Regions from separate parts of the Ectobacillus sp. JY-23 genome, predicted to be linked through region 1. Evidence: a T-box and tRNA genes for the amino acid it is inferred to sense, from the RefSeq annotation. Region 1 holds a T-box; the other holds one or more tRNA genes.
The links. The T-box of region 1 lies ahead of alaS (alanine--tRNA ligase). A T-box ahead of a tRNA ligase gene usually reads a tRNA of that ligase, here a tRNA-Ala.

Region 1 (12,461 bases):
GAATTTCCTATTGTCATTTTACCTGTTGTAAAAAGCTATTATCGTATGCTACGGCGTAATCTTCTTTATACGGCAATTACGCGCAGTAAGAAGTTTTTAATTTTGTGCGGTGAGTCGGATGCTTTTCAGTCAGGTATTAGCCGTACGGACGATGCGACGCGGCAAACGACGCTTTGCGAGAGGTTAAAGGAACGGACCGTATTGAAGGAAGAAAATGACGTGGAAGAACTTTCTCCTTATGATTTTTTATAAAACAGCATAAGTTATAAAAGAGAGGCAAGGAAGTTTTTTGTCTCTGTTTAAATTCCTGCGGTTTGGACGATACTGGCGTAATAGAAAAAGGTACGGGAGTGATTACGCCTTGTTGATATGTCCGAACTGTAAAGGAAAAGATATCGGTAAAATTGGGGTGAACCAATTTTATTGCTGGACTTGTTACATTGAGCTGTCTGTGGCAAAGGGGAAAATTTTTACACATCAAGTTGAAGAGGATGGTTCATTAAGCTCGCTTGATGATTTGTTTGATGATGACGAAAGAACAATCAGCATGTAAGGAGTGACACGCATGAACATGAAATCTTCACTGTTGGCATTTGGTTTGGGTGCTGCTGCTTATCATTACGCGCGCAAAAATAACATGCTTTCTTATAAAAGCATGAAAAAAGCGAAAAAAATGATGAAATCTTATTTGTAAAAACAGTACGGTTTACCGTACTGTTTTTTATTGTATTGGTTTTGTTAAAGTTCGTTGTTAGTTTCCGTTACGGGTGTTCGCTTCTTCAGAGAGTTTCCTCGGCAGAGAGTTTCCTCGGCGCTATGCGTTTGCGAGGTCGCCTTTTGACTTGCTTTTCCAGCAGGATTATCACCTCCAATCAACAAGGGTCGATCATTAACTTCTGACTGTAACACAGCTATTGTATTTGATGACTTTGCATAAAGAGTCCATATGTTTCTCACACTAGAGAAACGGAGGGATGTGCGGTGAAAAATATTAAGCTAATTTGGATTTACCGTTTGGCCCTGCTTTTACTGTTGTTTTTATGTTTGCTTGTATTTTGGAAGCTAAGGCCAATGTGGTTTCCTCTTTTGCAATTAATGAAATTGGTGATAATTCCGTTTTTAACAGCTTATTTTATTGCTTACTTATTGCATCCACTTGTGGAGAAGCTACATCAAAGAGGAATGCCGCGTGTTCTCGCTATTTTACTCATATATATCTTATTTTTTGGAGGGGTAGGTTATGGGGTATATAAAGGTGTTCCTGCAGCAATCTCTCAATTAAAGGACATGAACCGTAATTTCCCGCAATTTATTAATATGTACGAAAGCTGGACCAAGCAGGTAGAAACAAGAACAGCCAATTTTCCGGAATTTGTGACGGACAAGCTAAGAGAGGCGTTTCTTGGTGTTGAAGCTAAGCTACAATCTTTTTTGGATCGGATGATGAGTACGGCACAGGGAATATTGGATTCTCTGTTAATCATTGTACTCATTCCATTCATCGTATTCTACTTGCTTAAAGACTATGATCGCATGTATCACTTTTTTTGGCGATGTGTCCCGGGGAAGTGGTGTGCAGAGGGGAGAAAGCTTGTAGATGATATTGATAAATCACTGGGAAACTATATTCGTGGTCAACTATTTGTGTGTGCCGTATTGGCTGGAGTTGCTGCATTTGCATTTTGGATTATTGGCTTAAAATATCCATTGTTACTTGGAATTCTCATAGGTGTTACGGATATTATTCCGTACTTTGGTCCTATTTTAGGAGCAATTCCAACTCTGATCGTTGCCGCAACCGTATCGGTCAACATGGTAATCAAAGCTGGGGTAGCGCTCGCTATCTTGCAGTTCTTAGAAAGTAATATATTATCACCGTATATCGTGGGCAAATCCCTTCGGATGCATCCGGTTGTAATTATGTTCGCTTTATTAGTAGGCGGTGAGATTGCCGGATTGCCGGGGCTGCTGCTTGCGGTGCCAGTACTTGCAGTATTACGTACTATCATTATTCATTCCAAAAGACTGCTCGCAAGACGTTGACAAGGCTATGAATTGTAGGCTATAATTCGCTTGAATACATAAATCCATGACGGATCGAGTACGTCACAGCCCATTTTCCAGAGAGAGGTCCCGTAGGCTGAAAGGACTTTCAGATGAAGAGTGACGGAACGCTAATCCTGAGAGCAGCTAACACCTGCCGTCTTGCCACGTTACGGCAACTTGAGGTGATGGACTCCGGTCCATAATCAGGGTGGTAACGCGAGTATACTCTCGTCCCTGCTATGGGGGCGGGAGTTTTTTATTTGTCCAAAAAATAAGGAGGAAGTATACATGAAGAAGTTAAAAGCAGCAGAAATTCGCCAAATGTTTTTAGATTTTTTCCAAGAAAAAGGACATGCTGTAGAGCCGAGCGCGTCTCTTGTTCCGCATGAAGATCCGTCGCTACTATGGATCAACAGCGGTGTAGCAACATTGAAAAAGTACTTTGACGGTCGTGTAATTCCAGCAAATCCACGTATCACAAATGCACAAAAATCCATTCGTACAAACGACATCGAAAACGTTGGAAAAACAGCACGTCACCATACATTCTTTGAAATGATGGGGAACTTCTCCATTGGCGATTATTTTAAAGAAGAGGCAATTACATGGGCTTGGGAGTTTTTAACAAGCGAAAAATGGATTGGTTTTGATAAAGAAAAGCTTTCTGTTACGATTCACCCAGAAGACGATGAAGCGTTCCAAATTTGGAATGAAAAGATGGGTGTTCCGAAAGAGCGTATTATTCGCTTAGAAGAAAACTTCTGGGATATTGGCGAAGGTCCAAGTGGCCCGAATACAGAGATCTTCTATGATCGCGGTGAAGCCTATGGTAACGACCCGTCTGATCCAGAGTTATATCCAGGCGGTGAAAACGAGCGTTATCTTGAGGTGTGGAACTTGGTATTCTCCCAATTCAACCATAATCCAGACGGTACGTATACGCCGCTTCCAAAGAAAAACATCGATACAGGCATGGGTCTTGAGCGTATGGCTTCTGTGGTACAAGACGTACCGACAAACTTCGATACAGATTTGTTTATGCCAATCATCGGCGCAACAGAATCTATCTCGGGTGAGAAATACCGCGGCGGCGATGTAGAGAAGGACACAGCATTCAAAGTAATTGCTGACCATATTCGTACGGTAACATTCGCAGTGGGGGACGGAGCACTGCCTTCTAATGAAGGTCGCGGGTATGTACTGCGTCGCTTATTGCGCCGTGCAGTACGATATGCGAAGAAATTGAATATTAATCGTCCTTTCATGTATGAGCTAGTACCGGTTGTTGGTGAGATTATGCAAGACTTCTATCCAGAAGTGAAAGAGAAGACAGAATTTATTCAACGCGTTGTGAAAAACGAAGAGGAGCGCTTCCACGAAACACTTCACGAAGGAGAAGCGATTTTAGCGCAAGTGATTGAAAAGGCAAAAGCAGCAGGTAGCACGGTTCTTTCTGGTGCAGATGCATTCCGATTGTATGACACATACGGCTTTCCAATTGAATTAACGGATGAATATGCAGAAGAAGCAGGCATGACAGTAGATCACAGCGGCTTTGAAGCAGAGATGGAACAGCAGCGTGAACGCGCGAGAGCAGCCCGTCAAGATGTAGATTCCATGCAAGTACAAGGTGGTGTTCTTGGAGAAATCAAAGTGGAAAGTCAATTTGTAGGTTACAATGAATTGCAGGCGACAAGCACAATTGTAGCGTTGCTACAAAACGGCGAGTACGCACAAGTTGTAAATGCGGGTGAAGAGGCACAACTTATTTTGGATGTCACTCCGTTTTATGCAGAGAGCGGCGGTCAAATTGCAGATGAAGGTCAATTAATTGCTGAGGGTGTCAAGGTTGCAGTGAAAGATGTACAAAAAGCACCGAACGGGCAAAACCTGCACAAAGTGGTTGTACTAGAAGGTACATTGCAAGAAGGTGCAACACTAACGGCTGTAGTTGATGCTTCAAATCGCGCAAGTGTAATTAAAAATCATACAGCGACGCATATTTTACATCAGGCGTTAAAAGATGTTTTAGGCACACATGTTAATCAAGCAGGCTCTCTTGTGACATCTGAGCGTTTACGCTTTGACTTCTCTCACTTTGGTCAAGTGACAGCAGAAGAGCTCGAAAAAATTGAACGTATTGTAAATGAAAAGATTTGGGATAGTATTCCGGTTGTTATTTCTCAAAAGCCAATTGAAGAAGCAAAAGCGATGGGCGCAATGGCGCTGTTTGGTGAAAAGTACGGTGATGTGGTTCGCGTTGTACAAGTTGGAGACTACAGCCTAGAGCTTTGCGGTGGTTGCCATGTTGAAAATACATCGTCAATCGGTATCTTTAAACTGGTATCAGAATCCGGTATTGGTGCAGGTACACGTCGTATTGAGGCAGTAACAGGCAAGGCTGCTTATGAAATGATGAACAGTCAAGTGTCGCTTCTGAAAGAAACAGCAAGCAAGCTGAAAACGAACACAAAGGATATTTTAACAAGGGTAGACGGCTTGTTTGCGGAAGTGAAGCAACTGCAAAAAGAAAACGAATCTTTGGCAGCGAAGCTAAGCAATATTGAAGCAGGTAACTTAACAGATCAAGTACAAGTAGTTGATGGCGTAAGCGTTCTTGCAAGTAAGGTGAACGTCGCGGACGTAAACAACTTGCGTACGATGATGGACGATTTGAAACATAAAATTGGTTCCGGCGTTATTTTACTTGCCGCTGTTAATGAAGGAAAAGTAAACTTGCTTGCAGGTGTTACAAAAGATCTTACAGGTAAATTCCATGCAGGAAATCTGGTGAAAGGCGCAGCTTCTATTTGCGGCGGCGGCGGCGGCGGTCGTCCGGACATGGCGCAAGCGGGCGGAAAAGACCCTAATAAAGTAGATGAAGCGATTTCATATGCAACGGAGTATGTTAAATCTATTTTAAATTAAGACTGGTTTGGTGTACAATGATAGGGAGAGTAATCTCCCTATCCCTATTTAAAGCGAGGTGCTTACTATGGACCAGTTCGATAAAACGATGAAGTTTACGTTTCAAGAAGAAAAGCAAAGTGTCCAAGTGAATGAAGTATTATTTACGGTGTATGATGCACTTCAAGAAAAAGGCTATAATCCCATCAATCAAATTGTGGGTTATTTATTGAGCGGCGACCCTGCGTACATACCTCGTCATAAAGACGCACGTAACAATATCCGTAAGCTTGAGCGCGATGAGTTAATTGAAGAGTTGGTAAAGTCGTATTTAAAGCATCATCGTGAGGACTAAACATGCGCATACTTGGTTTAGATGTCGGCACGAAAACGGTCGGCGTTGCGCTTAGCGATGAAATGGGCTGGACGGCTCAAGGTATCGAAACGATTAAAATCAATGAAGAGCGTAATCAATTTGGATTTAATCGTATTGAGGAGTTAGTAAAACAGTACAATGTGGATAAGATAGTGGTAGGGTTGCCGAAAAATATGAACGGCACAATCGGTCCACGCGGCGAAGCTTGCCAAAAGTTCGCTGAGGATCTGCGCGCATTATTCGGTCTTGAAGTCATCATGTGGGACGAGCGTCTGTCTACTATGGCAGCGGAGCGGTTCTTAATTTCTGCGGATGTAAGTCGGAAAAAGCGCAAACAAGTAATTGATAAAATGGCAGCAGTTGTCATCTTACAAGGTTACTTAGACAGCAAACAATAGGAGTGAAGAACAATGACAGACAAGCACGATATCGTGGATGAGAACCAAATTACAATTGTAGACGAAAATGGAAATGAGCATTTATGTGATATCATTACAACATTTGAATCCGATCGCTTCGGTAACAAAATGTATGTAGTGTACTCACCAATCGGTGAATATGATGAAGATGGAGATCCAATTTACGATGCTGCTATCGTAGAGCCAGATGAGGATGATGAAGAAGGTGGAAGATTGGCTCCAATTGAAAACGAAGAAGAGTGGGAAATGGTGCAAGAGCTATTTAACACATTGATGGATGAAGAAGAGTTATAAGAGGAACGGACTGTGAGAACAGTCCGTTTTTTATATTCCGTGAAAATACGCAGTCTACAATCTATAATGCTTGAGGTTAGATTTTCTCGGCTAAAATGGTATAAAAGACAGCTTCATCATCCTTTGGTGTAGAATAATATCGAAAACGGTCGATTAATTGTAGTATAATAAGACCAATGAAAAGGAGGGCATGGCATTTGATAAGTTGGAACGAGCAAGCAAAAAAGAAAAAGCGAAGAAGAATCGCTGCCATAATCATTCTGTTGCTTTTTGCAGTGACAATTGGCGGCTATGGATACATTGCATCTGCCCTAAAGCCGGTGGCTGATACCGCAGAGAAAAAAGAAATCGAAATTCCATCGGGTACTTCAACAGCGGGAATTGGTGAATTACTTGAGAAAAATGGAATTATTAAAAATGGTACCGTGTTTCAATATTATGTAAAGGCGAATTTCCAAAACGGCTTAAAGGCAGGAAATTATTTATTGAGTCCTTCCATGAGTGTAAAAGAGATTGCTACTATTATTACAAGCGGAAGCGTATATAATCCTGCGCGATATAAGATAACCATTCCGGAAGGCTCTCAACTAAAGGATATTGTTAAAATAATTGCCAACGAATTTAAGTTTAACGAAGATGACGTGCTGAGACAGTTAAATGATGGAAACGTTCTAGCGGAGCTACAAAAAACCTATCCGCAGCTTATAACCAATAAGCTACAAAATCCGGCTATCACGTATAAATTAGAAGGATATTTGTACCCGGCAACATATTCGTACTATAAAAAAGAGAATACGTTACAAGAAATTGTAGAACCAATGCTGGAAAAAACAAATCAGTACGTAACAGCAAACAAGCCGGCAATTGAAAAGTTAGGCTTTGATGTACATCAGTTTTTAACAATGAGCTCGTTAATTGAAGAAGAAGCAACTGCGATGACGGACCGCCGTAAAATCGCAAGTGTCTTTTATAATCGCTTGAAGGCAAACATGCCTTTGCAAACTGACCCAACAGTGCTATATGCGCTCGGAAAGCATAAGGATCGCGTTTTATACAGTGATTTAAAGATAGCTTCACCCTATAACACATACGTTGTAACAGGCTTACCCGTAGGTCCTATTGCGAATGCTGGAGAGCCTTCTATGAAAGCCGCTCTTGATCCGGAACAAACGGATTATTATTATTTCTTGGCAGCTTTAAATGGAGAGGTGTTTTTCGCAAAAACATTAGAGGAACACAATGCATTAAAGGAAAAACACATTACATCACAGCGTTGATACAAAGAGATGCGAAATAAAAAGTTCGCATCTCTCATTTATATATGGTAAAATATATCGGGTTAAAAACCATGATATAATCTTTGCATATCGTACATTTGCCTGTATAATTCAGATTGCCCGGATTGATTGCCGGGCTTCTTTATAGTGTACAAACGCAATGCTTGATGAAAGGAGCTTCTTCATATGGACAAAGTACAAGAATATCTGCTTTCGCTAGTCAAGCAGGACGACGCGTTGCTTCAAGAGATGGAACAATTTGCAGCAGAGCACGGCGTTCCAATTATGGACAAGTTGGGCATGGAATTTATGTTGCAGTTGCTTCGACTCATTCAGCCCAAAGCAATTTTAGAGGTTGGTGCGGCGATTGGTTATTCAGCCATTTGTATGGTAAAGGCAACGGATGCGCGCGTAGTTACCATTGAGCGCGACGAAGAACGGTACAATAAAGCTGTATTTTATATAGAGAGAGCGAATTTAACAAATTCTATATCCCTTTTGTTCGGTGACGCACTGGAAACAGGCGAACAAGTGCAGGCATACGGTAAATTCGATGTTATTTTTATAGATGCTGCAAAAGGTCAATATCAGCGCTTTTTTGAAATGTATGAGCCGCTTCTTACGGATAACGGTGTTATTCTGACCGATAATGTGCTGTTTCGCGGTCTTGTGGCAGAAGAAACCATTGAAAACAAGCGGATGCGAAGTTTAGTGAAAAAGATAAAGAGCTATAATGAATGGTTAATGGCTCACCCTGGGTATCACACGACGATTTTTCCCATTGGCGATGGTGTAGCTGTAAGTAAAAAAAGAGGTGAACACAAATGAAAAAACCTGAACTATTGGTAACACCAACTAAGGTAGAAGATATAGAAGCATTAGCAAAAGCGGGTGCAGATGCAATTATTATTGGGGAACAACAATTTGGACTTCGTTTGGCAGGCGAATTTTTACGTGAAGATGTGAAGCGTGCTGTAGAAGTAGCTCATGCAAACAAGGTCAAAGTATATGTTGCGATGAACGCATTGTTTCATAACGAGAAAGTAGAAGCGTTAACAGAATATGCTGCATTTGTAAAAGAAGTGGGTGCAGATGCAATTGTATTTGGCGATCCTGCTGTGTTAATGGCTGCGCGTGAAGTGGCATCTGATATGAAATTACACTGGAACACAGAAACAACAGCAACCAATTGGTTTACTTGCAATTATTGGGGCCGTAAAGGAGCAAAGCGTGCTGTGTTGGCGCGTGAGTTAAGCTTTGATGCTATTCTTGAAATTAAAGAGCACGCAGAAGTGGAAATTGAAGTACAAGTGCACGGTATGACATGTATGTTCCAGTCTAAGAGATCCTTAATTGGAAACTATTTTGAATACCAAGGTCGCGAAATGGAAATTGAAAAGAAAAAGCTTGAAAAAAATATGTTCTTGTATGACAAAGAGCGCAATAACAAATACCCTGTATTTGAAGATGTAAATGGTACACATATTATGAGTCCCAATGATATTTGCATCATTGATGAATTGGAAGAACTTATTGACGCAGGTGTGGATTCCTTCAAAATTGATGGTGTGTTAAAAAGTCCTGCTTATATTATTGATGTTACTAAAAAATACAGACAAGCAATTGATTTATGTGTAGAAGATCGCGATGCTTACTATGATGTAAAAGATCGTTTATATAAAGAAATTGAAGAGTTACAACCGGTAAACAGACCGCTTGATACAGGATTCTTCTATAAGGAAACAGTATATTAAGGAGGCGACAGCATGACAGTTGTACGAGAGATATCAAAAATTGTAGACGGCAAACGTGTTATTGTGAAAAAGCCGGAATTGTTGGCGCCTGCGGGCAATCTAGAAAAGCTAAAAATTGCCGTTCGCTACGGTGCAGATGCAGTGTTTATTGGCGGGCAAGAGTTTGGTCTGCGTTCCAATGCTGATAATTTCACCTTAGAGGAAATGGCAGAAGGTGTTGCATTTGCGAAGCAATACGGCGCAAAAATATATGTAACAACGAACATTTTTGCACATAATGAAAATATGGATGGCTTGCGCGAGTATTTGCAAGGTATTGAACGTGCTGGTGTAACGGGCATTATCGTTGCAGATCCGCTTATTATTGAAACATGTCGAGAAGCTGCACCTTCTATTGAAATTCACTTGAGCACACAGCAATCCTTATCCAACTGGAAAGCGGCACAATACTGGAAAGAAGAGGGCTTGCATCGACTTGTATTAGCACGAGAAACAAGCTACGAAGAAATTAAAGAAATTAAAGAAAAAGTAGATGTTGAAATTGAAGCTTTCATTCATGGTGCGATGTGTATTGCGTATTCCGGCAGATGTACACTAAGTAACCATATGACAGCACGAGATAGTAACCGTGGCGGATGCTGTCAATCTTGCCGCTGGGACTATGATTTAATTCAAACCTTGTCACAAGACAAAAATGCACCCGAAACAGCGCTGTTTGCTGAAGGTGATGCACCATTTGCAATGAGCCCGAAGGATTTAACACTTGTAGAGTCTATTCCGAAAATGATTGAAATTGGCGTGGATAGTTTGAAGATTGAAGGGCGTATGAAATCCATTCACTATGTTGCAACAGTAGTAAGCGTATATCGCAAGGTGATTGACGCATATTGTGCAGACCCAGATAACTTTGTATTTAAGCAAGAGTGGATTGAGGAGCTTGATAAGTGTGCAAACCGCGATACAGCATCAGCATTCTTTGAAGGTGTACCGGGCTTTGAAGAGCAAATGTACGGCAAGCACAGCAAAAAGACAACGTATGATTTCGTAGGTCTGGTACTGGCTTACGACGAAGAAACAGGCATTGCAACAATTCAGCAACGTAACCACTTCAAGCCTGGACAAGAAGTAGAGTTTTTTGGACCAGATATGGATAACTTTACACAAACGGTAGGAACAATTTGGAATGAAGAAGGAACTGAGTTAGATGCAGCGAGACATCCACTTGAAATTGTAAAGATAAAAGTAACGAATCCTGTACGACCTTATGACATGATGAGAAAAAGATTTCAATAAGAAAGAGTGGTACGATTAATGGGGAAGAAAAAACCTGTTGTAATTGGAATCGCGGGCGGTTCTGGTTCGGGAAAAACGAGTGTGACAAAAGCCATTTTTGATCAATTCAAAGGCCACTCCATTTTAATGCTGGAGCAGGATTATTATTATAAAGATCAAAGTAATTTGCCGTTTGAAGAAAGATTAAAAACAAACTATGATCATCCGTTAGCGTTTGATAATGATTTGTTGATTGAGCATATTAAACAATTGTTGCAATATAAACCGATTGAAAAACCTGTATACGATTATAAAATTCATACCCGTTCGGATGAAGTGATTCCTGTAGAACCGAAGGATGTTATCATTCTAGAAGGCATTCTTGTACTTGAGGATAAACGTCTGCGTGATTTAATGGACATTAAATTGTTCGTTGATACAGATGCGGATATTCGCATTTTGCGTCGGATGCAACGCGATATAGAAGAGCGTGGTCGTACCATGGATTCCGTTATTGATCAGTATGTGAATGTTGTACGTCCTATGCACAATCAATTTATTGAACCATCCAAGAAATATGCGGATATTATTATCCCAGAAGGCGGTCAAAATCATGTTGCCATCGATTTAATGGTAACAAAAATTGGGACAATCCTTGAACAAATCACAGTTTTGTAATAGTATAGAAAAAGACGTCCATTAGAAGGGATTTCATTCCCATATAGCGAATAGAATGGAGCATACAAGCCTCACCCGGAAACGGGTGAGGATGTCTTTATATGGAACAACTCCTCGGAGTGAGGAATCGGCATACATAAAAAGGAGTGGAAAACATGGCAATGGAAAAAACGTATCCAATGACACAAGCAGGAAAAGAAAAACTAGAACAGGAACTAGAATATTTAAAGACGGTAAGACGTAAAGAGGTTGTTGAGCGCATTAAAATCGCACGAAGCTTCGGCGATCTTTCTGAGAACTCTGAGTATGATGCAGCAAAAGATGAGCAAGCATTTGTTGAGGGTCGTGTAACACAAATTGAAAATATGATTCGCAATGCCGTTATTATTGAAGAAAATGCAGAAACATCTTCTGTTGTAACACTTGGTAAATCAGTGACTTTTGTAGAGTTACCTGATGGAGAAGAAGAAACATATACAATTGTAGGAAGTGCGGAAGCAGATCCGTTTGAAGGGAAAATTTCTAATGATTCTCCAATTGCGAGAAGTGTTCTTGGTAAACAAATTGGTGATGAAGTAGTGGTACAAACACCGGGCGGAGATATGAAAGTAAAAATTGTTTCTGTAAAATAAAAGTATGAAATACAAAACACCTCGTCAACACTGTTGATGAGGTGTTTTGTATGCAAAAAAAACGTTTATATATATTGCTTGTTTGTATGGCAGGTGGAATGCTGTTTTTGCTAGCGAGGCTAGCGCAAATTCAGCTATTTGAAACGGAGTCATTTTCTAAGAGAAATATAAATTTGTTAGAAGAAAGTGTTATGCAACGCGTACATGCTGTATCTATACATGATGGTAGAGGTAGTTTTGTGGACCGAGCAGGTGAAAAGTTAGTGGACGATGTACATGGCAGTGTAGTGTTATTTCCTTTTCTCAAGTATGTAGATTGGCCAGTGGAACAACTCGCACATATTCTGGACATTTCCCCTCAGCACATTATGTTACAGCTTACACAGAAGCCAGTTATATTAAAGCAGAATGGAGAGGTGCTGCAGTTATCTGCAAAGCAAATAGAGGATGTAAATCATCTAAAAGTGCCGGGGGTAGTGGCTGTTTACGCAAAAACCGGTGGAGCAGTAACTGCAGACCATCTCATCGGTATTACAGGACAAAATGAGACTGAGGTCCGGAAACGATATAGGAATAAAATACAGAAAGGGATTATATCACCGCATACTCCTATTGGTATATCTGGGTTTCAGCGTGCCTTTGATGAATTTTTAGTAACGAGCGGTGAGTCAAAGTTATTGTATCATGTGGACCAAACCGGTGAGCCAATGTTTGGAAAAACAGTAAAGTATAGCAGTACGGCTAACCCTTTCTATCCGCTTGTCATTCGTACAACCTTAGATAAAGAGTTGCAGCAGCTAGCTGAG
Region 2 (12,461 bases), 870 kb from region 1:
ATAGTAGGTTTAATTGTCATGCTGTTATTAATTGGGGCTCCGCTTAAACCGATTCGCTTCGTAGGGGGGACAATAGTAAAGATATTACTAGGGGCTATCTTTTTATTTGTGCTGAACATGGCAGGATCCAAGTATGGCTTGCATGTTCCTATTAATGCAGTTACCGCATCTATAACAGGAATTTTAGGAATACCAGGAATAATTGCACTAGCTGTGATTCAGCTGTATATTATCCCTCTTTAAGAGAAGAGGCACTTTATAATGATGTTCTTGTTTTAGGTAAAACCATCCTTACGAGACAAAAAGGGTGGTTTTTTATAGTTTGGTTGTGTCGATGCTCATTTTCATCGGGCGGTCAGATAGTCTCCTCCGCGCTACGCATCTGTGTACTCTCTTTTTGACTGACTTTTTTCACAGAAGCCTTAACTTCTTCACTCTAATCAACAAGTGCTAATTATCAACACCACGCTTTAATGTGACTCATAATTAAAATGATAAAATTGTTATGATAAAAAAGTTAAAAAAGTGTTGACCATAGGTTATGTACATGGTATATTAATAAATGTCGTCAGCGACACTATGAAAAAAGTTGTTGACTTCAGGATTTGGATGTTATATGATAATAAAGTCGCTTCGGCGGCAAATGAACTTTGAAAACTAAACAAAACATGAAACGTCAACATTTATTTTAGCTAGACAAACACTTTTATGGAGAGTTTGATCCTGGCTCAGGATGAACGCTGGCGGCGTGCCTAATACATGCAAGTCGAGCGGACCTCTTCGGAGGTTAGCGGCGGACGGGTGAGTAACACGTGGGTAACCTGCCTGTAAGACTGGGATAACTTCGGGAAACCGAAGCTAATACCGGATATGTTTTTGAACTGCATGGTTCAAAATGGAAAGATGGCTTCGGCTATCACTTACAGATGGACCCGCGTCGCATTAGCTAGTTGGTGAGGTAACGGCTCACCAAGGCGACGATGCGTAGCCGACCTGAGAGGGTGATCGGCCACACTGGGACTGAGACACGGCCCAGACTCCTACGGGAGGCAGCAGTAGGGAATCTTCGGCAATGGGCGAAAGCCTGACCGAGCAACGCCGCGTGAGTGATGAAGGCTTTCGGGTCGTAAAACTCTGTTGTCAGGGAAGAACAAGTACGAGAGTAACTGCTCGTACCTTGACGGTACCTGATTAGAAAGCCACGGCTAACTACGTGCCAGCAGCCGCGGTAATACGTAGGTGGCGAGCGTTATCCGGAATTATTGGGCGTAAAGCGCGCGCAGGCGGTCTTTTAAGTCTGATGTGAAAGCCCACGGCTCAACCGTGGAGGGTCATTGGAAACTGGGAGACTTGAGTGCAGAAGAGAAGAGCGGAATTCCACGTGTAGCGGTGAAATGCGTAGAGATGTGGAGGAACACCAGTGGCGAAGGCGGCTCTTTGGTCTGTAACTGACGCTGAGGCGCGAAAGCGTGGGGAGCAAACAGGATTAGATACCCTGGTAGTCCACGCCGTAAACGATGAGTGCTAAGTGTTAGAGGGTTTCCGCCCTTTAGTGCTGAAGTTAACGCATTAAGCACTCCGCCTGGGGAGTACGGCCGCAAGGCTGAAACTCAAAGGAATTGACGGGGGCCCGCACAAGCGGTGGAGCATGTGGTTTAATTCGAAGCAACGCGAAGAACCTTACCAGGTCTTGACATCCTCTGACAACCCTAGAGATAGGGCTTTCCCTTCGGGGACAGAGTGACAGGTGGTGCATGGTTGTCGTCAGCTCGTGTCGTGAGATGTTGGGTTAAGTCCCGCAACGAGCGCAACCCTTGATCTTAGTTGCCAGCATTCAGTTGGGCACTCTAAGGTGACTGCCGGTGACAAACCGGAGGAAGGTGGGGATGACGTCAAATCATCATGCCCCTTATGACCTGGGCTACACACGTGCTACAATGGACAATACAAAGGGTTGCGAGACCGCGAGGTGGAGCGAATCCCATAAAATTGTTCTCAGTTCGGATTGCAGGCTGCAACTCGCCTGCATGAAGCCGGAATCGCTAGTAATCGCGGATCAGCATGCCGCGGTGAATACGTTCCCGGGCCTTGTACACACCGCCCGTCACACCACGAGAGTTTGTAACACCCGAAGTCGGTGGGGTAACCGTAAGGAGCCAGCCGCCTAAGGTGGGACAGATGATTGGGGTGAAGTCGTAACAAGGTAGCCGTATCGGAAGGTGCGGCTGGATCACCTCCTTTCTATGGAGACATCAATGAACGCTGTTCATTGTATGAAAAGACGTTCTCTGTTTTGTTTAGTTTTGAGTGTTCAACTCAATAAGTATGGGCCTATAGCTCAGCTGGTTAGAGCGCACGCCTGATAAGCGTGAGGTCGATGGTTCGAGTCCATTTAGGCCCACCATACTTTCTGAATAACGGGGCCTTAGCTCAGCTGGGAGAGCGCCTGCCTTGCACGCAGGAGGTCAGCGGTTCGATCCCGCTAGGCTCCACCATGTTCTTTGAAAACTGGATAACAATACAAGTGTAATTCAAAAAGTGTAAACTTTTTAATGGTTAAGTTAGAAAGGGCGCACGGTGGATGCCTTGGCACTAGGAGCCGATGAAGGACGGGACTAACACCGAAATGCTTCGGGAGCTGTAAGTAAGCTATGATCCGGAGATCTCCGAATGAGGAAACTCACCATTCGTAATGGAATGGTATCCTTATCTGAATACATAGGGTAAGGAAGGCAGACCCAGGGAACTGAAACATCTAAGTACCTGGAGGAAGAGAAAGCAAATGCGATTTCCTAAGTAGCGGCGAGCGAAACGGAATTAGCCCAAACCAAGAGGCTTGCCTCTTGGGGTTGTAGGACGCTCTATACGGAGTTACAAAGGAACGAGGTAGACGAAACGGTCTGGAAAGGCCTGTCATAGAAGGTAACAACCCTGTAGTTGAAACTTCGTTCCCTCTTGAGCGGATCCTGAGTACGGCGGAACACGTGAAATTCCGTCGGAATCCGGGAGGACCATCTCCCAAGGCTAAATACTCCCTAGTGACCGATAGTGAACCAGTACCGTGAGGGAAAGGTGAAAAGCACCCCGGAAGGGGAGTGAAAGAGATCCTGAAACCGTGTGCCTACAAGTAGTCAGAGCCCATTTACGGGTGATGGCGTGCCTTTTGTAGAATGAACCGGCGAGTTACGATCCCGTGCAAGGTTAAGTTGATAAGACGGAGCCGCAGCGAAAGCGAGTCTGAATAGGGCGACATAGTACGTGGTCGTAGACCCGAAACCAGGTGATCTACCCATGTCCAGGGTGAAGTTCAGGTAACACTGAATGGAGGCCCGAACCCACGCACGTTGAAAAGTGCGGGGATGAGGTGTGGGTAGCGGAGAAATTCCAATCGAACCTGGAGATAGCTGGTTCTCCCGAAATAGCTTTAGGGCTAGCCTCAAGTGTGAGAGTCTTGGAGGTAGAGCACTGATTGGACTAGGGGCCCCCCTCGGGTTACCGAATTCAGTCAAACTCCGAATGCCAATGACTTATTCCTTGGGAGTCAGACTACGAGTGATAAGATCCGTGGTCAAAAGGGAAACAGCCCAGACTGCCAGCTAAGGTCCCAAAATGTATGTTAAGTGGAAAAGGATGTGGAGTTGCTTAGACAACTAGGATGTTGGCTTAGAAGCAGCCACCATTTAAAGAGTGCGTAATAGCTCACTAGTCGAGTGACTCTGCGCCGAAAATGTACCGGGGCTAAACATACTACCGAAGCTGCAGATTGATACCAAAGGTATCAGTGGTAGGGGAGCGTTCTAAGGGCTGTGAAGTCAGACCGTAAGGACTGGTGGAGCGCTTAGAAGTGAGAATGCCGGTATGAGTAGCGAAAGATGGGTGAGAATCCCATCCACCGTATGCCTAAGGTTTCCTGAGGAAGGCTCGTCCGCTCAGGGTTAGTCAGGACCTAAGCCGAGGCCGACAGGCGTAGGCGATGGACAACAGGTTGATATTCCTGTACCACCTCTTTACCGTTTGAGCAATGGAGGGACGCAGGAGGATAGGAGATGCGCACCGCTGGTCGCGTGCGTCTAAGCAGTTAGGCTGATGAGTAGGCAAATCCGCTCATCGTAAGGCTGAGCTGTGATGGGGAAGCCCGTATGGGCGAACTCTCTGATTCCACACTGCCAAGAAAAGCTTCTAGCGAGGTAAAAGGTGCCTGTACCGCAAACCGACACAGGTAGGCGAGGAGAGAATCCTAAGGTGTGCGAGAGAACTCTGGTTAAGGAACTCGGCAAAATGACCCCGTAACTTCGGGAGAAGGGGTGCTCTCTAGCGAGAGCCGCAGTGAAAAGGCCCAAGCGACTGTTTAGCAAAAACACAGGTCTCTGCGAAGCCGCAAGGCGAAGTATAGGGGCTGACACCTGCCCGGTGCTGGAAGGTTAAGGGGAGAGGTTAGCGCAAGCGAAGCTTTGAACCGAAGCCCCAGTAAACGGCGGCCGTAACTATAACGGTCCTAAGGTAGCGAAATTCCTTGTCGGGTAAGTTCCGACCCGCACGAAAGGTGTAACGATTTGGGCACTGTCTCAACCAGAGACTCGGTGAAATTATAGTACCTGTGAAGATGCAGGTTACCCGCGACAGGACGGAAAGACCCCGTGGAGCTTTACTGTAGCCTGATATTGAATTTTGGTACAGCTTGTACAGGATAGGTAGGAGCCTATGAACCCGGAGCGCCAGCTTCGGTGGAGGCGTCGGTGGGATACTACCCTGGCTGTATTGAAGTTCTAACCCGCGCCCCTCTATCGGGGCGGGAGACAGTGTCAGGTGGGCAGTTTGACTGGGGCGGTCGCCTCCTAAAATGTAACGGAGGCGCCCAAAGGTTCCCTCAGAATGGTTGGAAATCATTCGAAGAGTGTAAAGGCATAAGGGAGCTTGACTGCGAGACCTACAAGTCGAGCAGGGACGAAAGTCGGGCTTAGTGATCCGGTGGTTCCGCATGGAAGGGCCATCGCTCAACGGATAAAAGCTACCCCGGGGATAACAGGCTTATCTCCCCCAAGAGTCCACATCGACGGGGAGGTTTGGCACCTCGATGTCGGCTCATCGCATCCTGGGGCTGTAGTCGGTCCCAAGGGTTGGGCTGTTCGCCCATTAAAGCGGTACGCGAGCTGGGTTCAGAACGTCGTGAGACAGTTCGGTCCCTATCCGTCGCGGGCGCAGGAAATTTGAGAGGAGCTGTCCTTAGTACGAGAGGACCGGGATGGACGCACCGCTGGTGTACCAGTTGTTCTGCCAAGGGCATCGCTGGGTAGCTATGTGCGGACGGGATAAGTGCTGAAAGCATCTAAGCATGAAGCCCCCCTCAAGATGAGATTTCCCATAGCGTCAAGCTAGTAAGATCCCTGAAAGATGATCAGGTTGATAGGTCAGAGGTGGAAGCGCGGCGACGTGTGGAGCTGACTGATACTAATCGATCGAGGACTTAACCAAAAAAGCAGAGGCGAGCGTTTAGCGAGCTGGAGCTAGATTACACACTTGTTATCCAGTTTTGAAGGAACATGCCTTCATATGTCTAGTGATGATGGCAAAGAGGTCACACCCGTTCCCATACCGAACACGGAAGTTAAGCTCTTTTGCGCCGAGGGTAGTTGGGACCTTGTCCCTGTGAGAGTAGGACGTCGCTAGGCACACAGTAGGCCGGTCATTTTGACCGGCTTTTTTGTTTTGGTTGTGTTAAAATTTAATCTTGATATCTGTATTTATTAATTACGATGTATGAGAATCCCAAAGGCACATAGTGCTAAGGAGCCCCCGAACGGCTCTTTGAAAGTAAAATCCTGTAATGAAAATCAATAAAGAACCTTAGAGCTTTGTTTCAAAGGGCTCTTACTTTATATAACATAGAGGATTGTAAATCAAATAAAGATAGGCACCAATAAAATATCTGTATCATAGGATATAAGACGAATAATTAACTAAATAATTTAAAAATGTATAAAAATTAAGATAACAGTTAACTATAATAATACGGAGGTGAAGGGTTTGGAGAATACAATCAATGTAACAAAATCTTGTATTGTATGTGATCTTGAAAAGCCTACTGGTATTACGTTGTATAATGGGTTTATATGCGAGAGTTGCGAGAAAGATATTATATGTACGGAAACCAACGATCCTAAGTATGAATTTTATCTTACAAAATTGCGAAGGATACACGCTTGATATTCCCGTTATATAGAAGTGAGCTTTCGCATTCGAAAAATCTATAAAACAGTAGGCTATAGCCTATTGTTTTTTTTATCGTTCACTGAAGTTCTTCTCCAAGAAGCATGAAAAAGATAGGCTGGCACAGATGTGGCCAGACCCATTCTCTTCTACTGAAAGACTTATTATAGTAAACTGTCAAAAGATATACTAGTCAATATTAACTAAGCTGAGGATAATCAAAATGAATCAATCAAAAACCCCTTTATATGATACATTAGTGCAATTTGCTCAACACAAACCTGTTTCATTTCATGTACCAGGTCATAAAAATGGGCGTTTTGCCTCTAAGCATGCTAGTAAGCATTTTAATCATTTACTAGAGATTGATGTAACGGAGTTAAGCAATTTAGATGATTTACATCATCCAACAGAATGTATTAAAGAAGCAGCAGAGCTTGTTGCAGATTTATATGGTGTGAAAAAAAGCTTTTTATTAGTGAATGGTTCTACTGTAGGGAACTTAGCGATGATTTTAGCTACATGCCGTTCAGGGGATATAATATTGGTGCAACGCAACTGTCACAAGTCAGTTATAAATGGCATTCAGCTTGCTGGTGCTGTGCCTGTTTTTTTGCGAACAGAGGTCGATGAGAAGGCGCAAGTTCCTGTTGGTGTAGCATATGAGACACTAGAAGCAGCTATTGAGGCATATCCACATGCCAAGGCACTTATTCTAACACACCCCAATTATTATGGAATGACACAAAATTTACAAAATATGATTGATCTTGCGCATAAGCATCACCTCGTTGTATTGGTTGATGAAGCACATGGTGCACACTTTTGCTTAGGACATCCTTTTCCTAAATCGGCATTAGCTTACGGTGCAGATATCGTTGTGCATTCAGCTCATAAAACGTTGCCTGCTATGACGATGGGATCTTACTTGCACATAAATAGTAGTAGAGTAGAAGAGGAAACGGTTGCAGAATATCTCCATATGTTACAATCAAGTAGTCCATCCTATCCAATTATGGCATCTTTAGATTTGGCACGATTTGAGTTAGCGCAAATAAAAGAAAGTAACATAGAACCGCTACTTGCCTTTTATCGTGTATGGAAAGAGCGACTTGCAGGTATACCGCAAATTGAAATACTATACCCAAACGACCCGCTAAAAGTCATTATACAGACAAGATGTGCTTTATCAGGCTTTGAGCTACAAGCGCTGTTTGAGGAAAAAGGAATTTATACAGAACTAGCAGATGTATATAATGTACTGTTTATTTTGCCGTTATATATAGATGAAACTCTTGAACAAGTAATAGATATTATCGCAGATGCTTTACGTGCGTATCCTGTGATGCCAATCAATAAGCTTACTGCAAATAGTGAACCACTTCTACAAGCGTTAGAAGTTCCTTATGGGCAATTAGCTCAACTACTTAAGAGGGAGTTACCTCTAGAGGAAGCTTTGGGCTATCTTGCAGCCGAACCTATTGTTCCCTATCCGCCTGGCATTCCGTTGCTTTTGAAGGGGGAACGCATTACACAGACTCATTTGCGTCACATTATGCACTTGAAAGAGGCTGGGGCAACATTTCAAACCGATATAGAATATATTAAAGTATATGATGTAAAGAAGGGGAATAGATTATGAAGTTTATCACAATTGAAGGGCCTGAAGGATCAGGCAAGACAACATTATTAACTAAGCTTGTTCCTATCTTGCAACAAGAAGGATATCATGTTCTGCTTACAAGAGAACCAGGTGGTATCGAGATTTCAGAAAAAATCCGTGAAATCATTCATGATCCATCACATCTTGCGATGGACGCAAGGACGGAAGCTTTGTTATATGCAGCTGCCCGTAGACAGCATCTTATAGAAAAGGTAATACCGGCATTGGAAAGAGGAACAATCGTTATTTGCGATCGATTTATAGATAGTTCACTTGCCTATCAAGGCTTCGCGCGGGGCCTGGGAATAGAGAATATTTTAGAAATCAATCGTTTTGCGACAGAGGGGCGTATGCCCGATCTTACTATTTATCTAGATATCGAGCCTGAAGTGGGCTTAGCCCGTATCCATAAAGATAATGAAAGAGAAATTAATAGACTAGATTTAGAAGGAATAGCCTTCCACCATAAGGTAAGAGAAGGTTACCTACAGCTGTTAAATCTATTCCCTGAGCGTATGAAGCGTATTGAAGGAAATCAAGAAGCAGACCAGGTTTTACAGGATGTATTGTATCTTGTAAAACAGTATATATGAAAAAAGTGGAAACATAACATATGCACAAGAAAGTTGGTATAATAAAGATATAAGTAGTCCTTTTATAGAAATACGATATAAGTGAGTGATATAAAATGGGAACAACGTGGGAGCAATTTATGGTTGTACAACCGCTTGTTGCAAAGATGTTAACCAATAGTATAAAGAAAAATAGAATATCCCATGCCTATTTATTTGAGGGTTCAAAAGGAACAGGGAAGCTGGATGTAGCTTTGCAACTTACGAAAAGTGTATTTTGTGAACAACGTAATGGGTATGAACCATGTCAAGCTTGTCGCAATTGTAAACGCATTATGTCAGGTAATCATCCCAACGTGCATATTGTAAAACCGGAAGGTGCTTCTATTAAAAAGCAACAGGTGCAAGATTTACAAGAGGAGTTTGCTAAGACTGGTGTTGAGTCAAATCAAAAGGTATATATTGTTGAGCATGCAGATCGTATGACAACGACAGCGGCAAATACATTGTTGAAGTTTTTAGAAGAACCCCATAGCGGAACAATGGCTATCCTCCTAACAGAAAACAGTCACAAGATCTTAAACACGATCCTTTCACGTTGCCAAACGCTAACATTCCAACCACTAGTAAAGCATGCCATGGTTATGAGGCTTGAGGAAAAGGGAATATCCAAACCATTTGCACTAACTGTTGCGCAGTTAACAAACAATATCCAAGAAGCGGAAGAACTATGTAACGATGAATGGTTTGCACAAGCTAGAGCTTTAGTGATAAAATTATGTGAGGCTTTAGGAGATGCCTCATCGCTTTTTTTTGTTCGAGAAAAGTGGCTCAAGCATTTTACAGATAAAGAGCAAATTCAAATTGGTTTGGACTTATTACTCCTAATTTATAAGGATTTATTATATGTTCAACTTAATGAAACGGAAAATATAACATTTATTGACCAACAATCTTTATTTGAGACGCTCTCCTATTCTCAAAAACGTATTGTTTCGGCACTTTCAAATATATTAGAAGCAAAAAATAGGCTAAATGCTAATGTAAATGTACAGCTGACATTTGAACAATTGGTATTGCGCTTACAGGAGGGGTAGTTGCTTGTACGATGTAGTAGGAGTACGGTTTAAAAAGGCAGGAAAAATCTATTACTTCGACCCAAACCATCTTGATATTCCTGAAAACGAATTCGTTATTGTAGAAACAGTAAGAGGAATTGAATATGGTAAGGTTGTAATGAATCAAAAAAAGGTCGATGAAAACGATGTAGTGCTTCCTCTGAAAAAGGTGCTTCGTATTGCGGATGAAAATGATCGAAGTATTGTGGAAGAAAACAAAGTAGCTGCGAAAGAAGCCTATCGTGTATGTTCAGAAAAAGTAGCGATTCATGAGTTAGATATGAAGCTTGTGGATGTAGAGTACACATTTGATCGGAATAAAGTTATTTTTTATTTCACTGCAGACGGCCGTATTGACTTTAGAGAGCTTGTAAAAGATTTAGCTGCTATATTCCGCACACGTATTGAACTAAGGCAAATTGGGGTACGTGATGAAGCGAAAATGCTGGGTGGAATAGGTCCTTGTGGTAGGATGCTATGTTGCTCGACATTTCTGGGTGATTTTGATCCAGTTTCTATTAAGATGGCAAAGGATCAAAACTTATCTTTAAATCCTGCAAAAATTTCAGGACTATGTGGCCGTTTAATGTGCTGCTTAAAGTATGAAAATGATGAATATGAAGCGGCAAAAGAGCAGCTGCCGGATTTAGAGCAAAAAATCCAAACACCAAGCGGTCTGGGAAGAGTAGTTGGATTAAATATACTGGAGCGTTTAATCCAAGTGGAACTTATCGGAAAAGATCGTGTAATTGAATATACATTGGACGAGCTAATTAATGGAGGCGTCGTTTCTAGTCAAGCCACGGATTAATGGGGTGGATGCTTGTGGAGAAAAAGGATATTTTCCAATCTGTTTCTAGCATGGAAGAGCAGATTGGACATTTATATAAGCAATTGGGTGAATTAAAGCAACATCTTGCAGAGTTGTTGGAAGAAAACCAACATATCAAAATGGAAAATGAGAATCTTCGTCAACATTTTGAACAAGTTTCACAATCCAAACGTACTCATTCTAAAGAGAGACAAAAGAAAGTAGCAAAAGATATTGGAGAAGGCTACGATAACTTGGCCAGATTATATCAAGAAGGCTTTCATATTTGTAACTTACATTACGGAAGTGTTCGCAAAGAAGGCGATTGCTTGTTTTGCCTTTCTTTTCTTAATAAAAAGTGAAATTACCTTTCCAAGAGATTGGAAAGGTAATTTTTATATAACGTCAAAGGAGCTTATGTATGCATTTGTATGATGATGAGAGGTTGGATTATTTACCTGGAGAGGATATAAAAATCATTCAAAGTCCCTCTGTATTTAACTTTTCGTTAGATGCAGTGTTACTTGGAAGATTTGCTTGGTTACCTATTCAAAAAGGAGAAATTCTAGACTTATGTACCGGTAATGCAGTCGTACCCCTGCTTATGAGCAGTCGTACGAAGGGAAATATTACAGGTGTTGAAATACAAGAACGTATTTATCATATGGGTGTACGCAGTATTGAAGAAAATAAATTGGAAGAACGCATCCGTTTAATTCATGGAGACCTAAAAGATATGCCAAACGTGTTGGGATACCATAAGTTTGATGCTGTGACATGTAACCCACCCTATTTTCAAACACCAAACACATCAGAAATAAATCCAAACGAGCATTTGGCTATCGCTAGACATGAAATTATGTGTACATTGGAGGATGTAGTACGTGTTAGCAGTCAGCTTGTGAAGCAAGGCGGTAAAATTGCTTTTGTTCACAGGCCTGGAAGGCTTTTAGATATTATTACCCTTATGAGAGCATATAAGGTAGAACCAAAGCGTTTGCAGCTTGTATATCCGAAAGAAGGTAAGGAAGCAAACATGCTATTAATAGAGGGAATAAAAGACGGAAATCCAGATTTAAAAGTATTACCGCCACTTACTGTTTATCAAGATAATAATGAATATACAAAAGAAATGCGTGCTATTTTGTATGGAGCATAATCATTATTTTTATGTGGTTCAATGCAGTGATGGAAGTTATTATGCGGGTTATACAAATCGTCTAAAACAACGTATCCTTCATCATAATGAGGGAAAGGGTGCAAAATATACAAGAGCCCGTAGACCAGTAACGCTTATTTATTATGAGATATTTGCTTCAAAATCAGATGCAATGAAGGCAGAATATCATTTTAAACAGCTAAGACGCAGTCAGAAAGAAGTTTATATGAAAAGAGGAGATTGCCATGTGGCAACAAAAAAGCTTTCAGCCCAATAACAAAGGCACATTATTTCTTGTTCCTACGCCAATAGGAAATCTAGAAGATATGACATTTCGAGCAATTCGCATTCTGAAGGAAGTAGACTTTATTGCTGCTGAAGATACGAGACAAACAAAAAAATTATGTAATTACTTTGAAATTGATACCCCTATATTAAGCCACCATGAGCATAATAAAGAAACGAGTAAACAGAAAATTATTAGCCTATTAGAAGAGGGAAAAACCATAGCTCTTGTAAGCGATGCTGGAACACCATGTATATCTGATCCGGGCTATGAATTGGTAGTAGAAGCAACCTCACTTCAGTATACAGTTGTTCCACTACCCGGTGCTAATGCAGCACTCACTGCTTTAATCGCATCAGGCTTGTCGACAAAGCACTTTTATTTTTATGGATTTCTGCAAAGGAATAAGAAAGAACGCAAGCAGGAATTAGACAAGTTACGCTACATACAGGATACGTTGATCTTTTATGAAGCACCACATCGACTCACAGAAAGCTTGCTTAGCATGCGTGAAGTGTTAGGAAACCGCAATGTAGCTATATGTCGCGAGTTAACGAAGAAGTTTGAAGAATTTATTCGAGGGCCATTAGACGACGTACTAGAATGGGTCAAACAAGGGGAAGTACGAGGAGAATTCTGCTTATT

Region 2: it has a tRNA-Ala gene. The T-box ahead of alaS (alanine--tRNA ligase) is inferred to sense a tRNA for this amino acid. The anticodon was not compared.

The regions. Positions count from the first base shown of each region.
Region 1 is NZ_CP095462.1:1,602,321-1,614,781, reverse strand. It holds gene MUG87_RS08445 (SF1B family DNA helicase RecD2) at 1-252, shown strand, start outside; gene MUG87_RS08440 (hypothetical protein) at 362-553, shown strand; gene MUG87_RS08435 (DUF3918 family protein) at 566-694, shown strand; gene MUG87_RS08430 (AI-2E family transporter) at 982-2,043, shown strand; T-box leader at 2,081-2,285, shown strand; gene alaS (alanine--tRNA ligase) at 2,335-4,974, shown strand; gene MUG87_RS08420 (IreB family regulatory phosphoprotein) at 5,042-5,308, shown strand; gene ruvX (Holliday junction resolvase RuvX) at 5,311-5,727, shown strand; gene MUG87_RS08410 (DUF1292 domain-containing protein) at 5,761-6,042, shown strand; gene mltG (endolytic transglycosylase MltG) at 6,243-7,319, shown strand; gene MUG87_RS08400 (O-methyltransferase) at 7,506-8,147, shown strand; gene MUG87_RS08395 (peptidase U32 family protein) at 8,144-9,073, shown strand; gene MUG87_RS08390 (peptidase U32 family protein) at 9,086-10,366, shown strand; gene udk (uridine kinase) at 10,385-11,023, shown strand; gene greA (transcription elongation factor GreA) at 11,179-11,655, shown strand; gene MUG87_RS08375 (peptidoglycan D,D-transpeptidase FtsI family protein) at 11,706-12,461, shown strand, end outside.
Region 2 is NZ_CP095462.1:2,475,328-2,487,788, forward strand. It holds gene MUG87_RS12700 (pro-sigmaK processing inhibitor BofA family protein) at 1-243, shown strand, start outside; rRNA gene MUG87_RS12705 (16S ribosomal RNA) at 706-2,241, shown strand; tRNA gene MUG87_RS12710 (tRNA-Ile) at 2,328-2,404, shown strand; tRNA gene MUG87_RS12715 (tRNA-Ala) at 2,420-2,495, shown strand; rRNA gene MUG87_RS12720 (23S ribosomal RNA) at 2,555-5,472, shown strand; rRNA gene rrf (5S ribosomal RNA) at 5,554-5,669, shown strand; gene MUG87_RS12730 (sigma factor G inhibitor Gin) at 6,025-6,204, shown strand; gene MUG87_RS12735 (aminotransferase class I/II-fold pyridoxal phosphate-dependent enzyme) at 6,431-7,849, shown strand; gene tmk (dTMP kinase) at 7,846-8,463, shown strand; gene holB (DNA polymerase III subunit delta') at 8,559-9,539, shown strand; gene MUG87_RS12750 (PSP1 domain-containing protein) at 9,544-10,371, shown strand; gene yabA (DNA replication initiation control protein YabA) at 10,386-10,733, shown strand; gene MUG87_RS12760 (tRNA1(Val) (adenine(37)-N6)-methyltransferase) at 10,793-11,530, shown strand; gene MUG87_RS12765 (GIY-YIG nuclease family protein) at 11,520-11,807, shown strand; gene rsmI (16S rRNA (cytidine(1402)-2'-O)-methyltransferase) at 11,776-12,461, shown strand, end outside.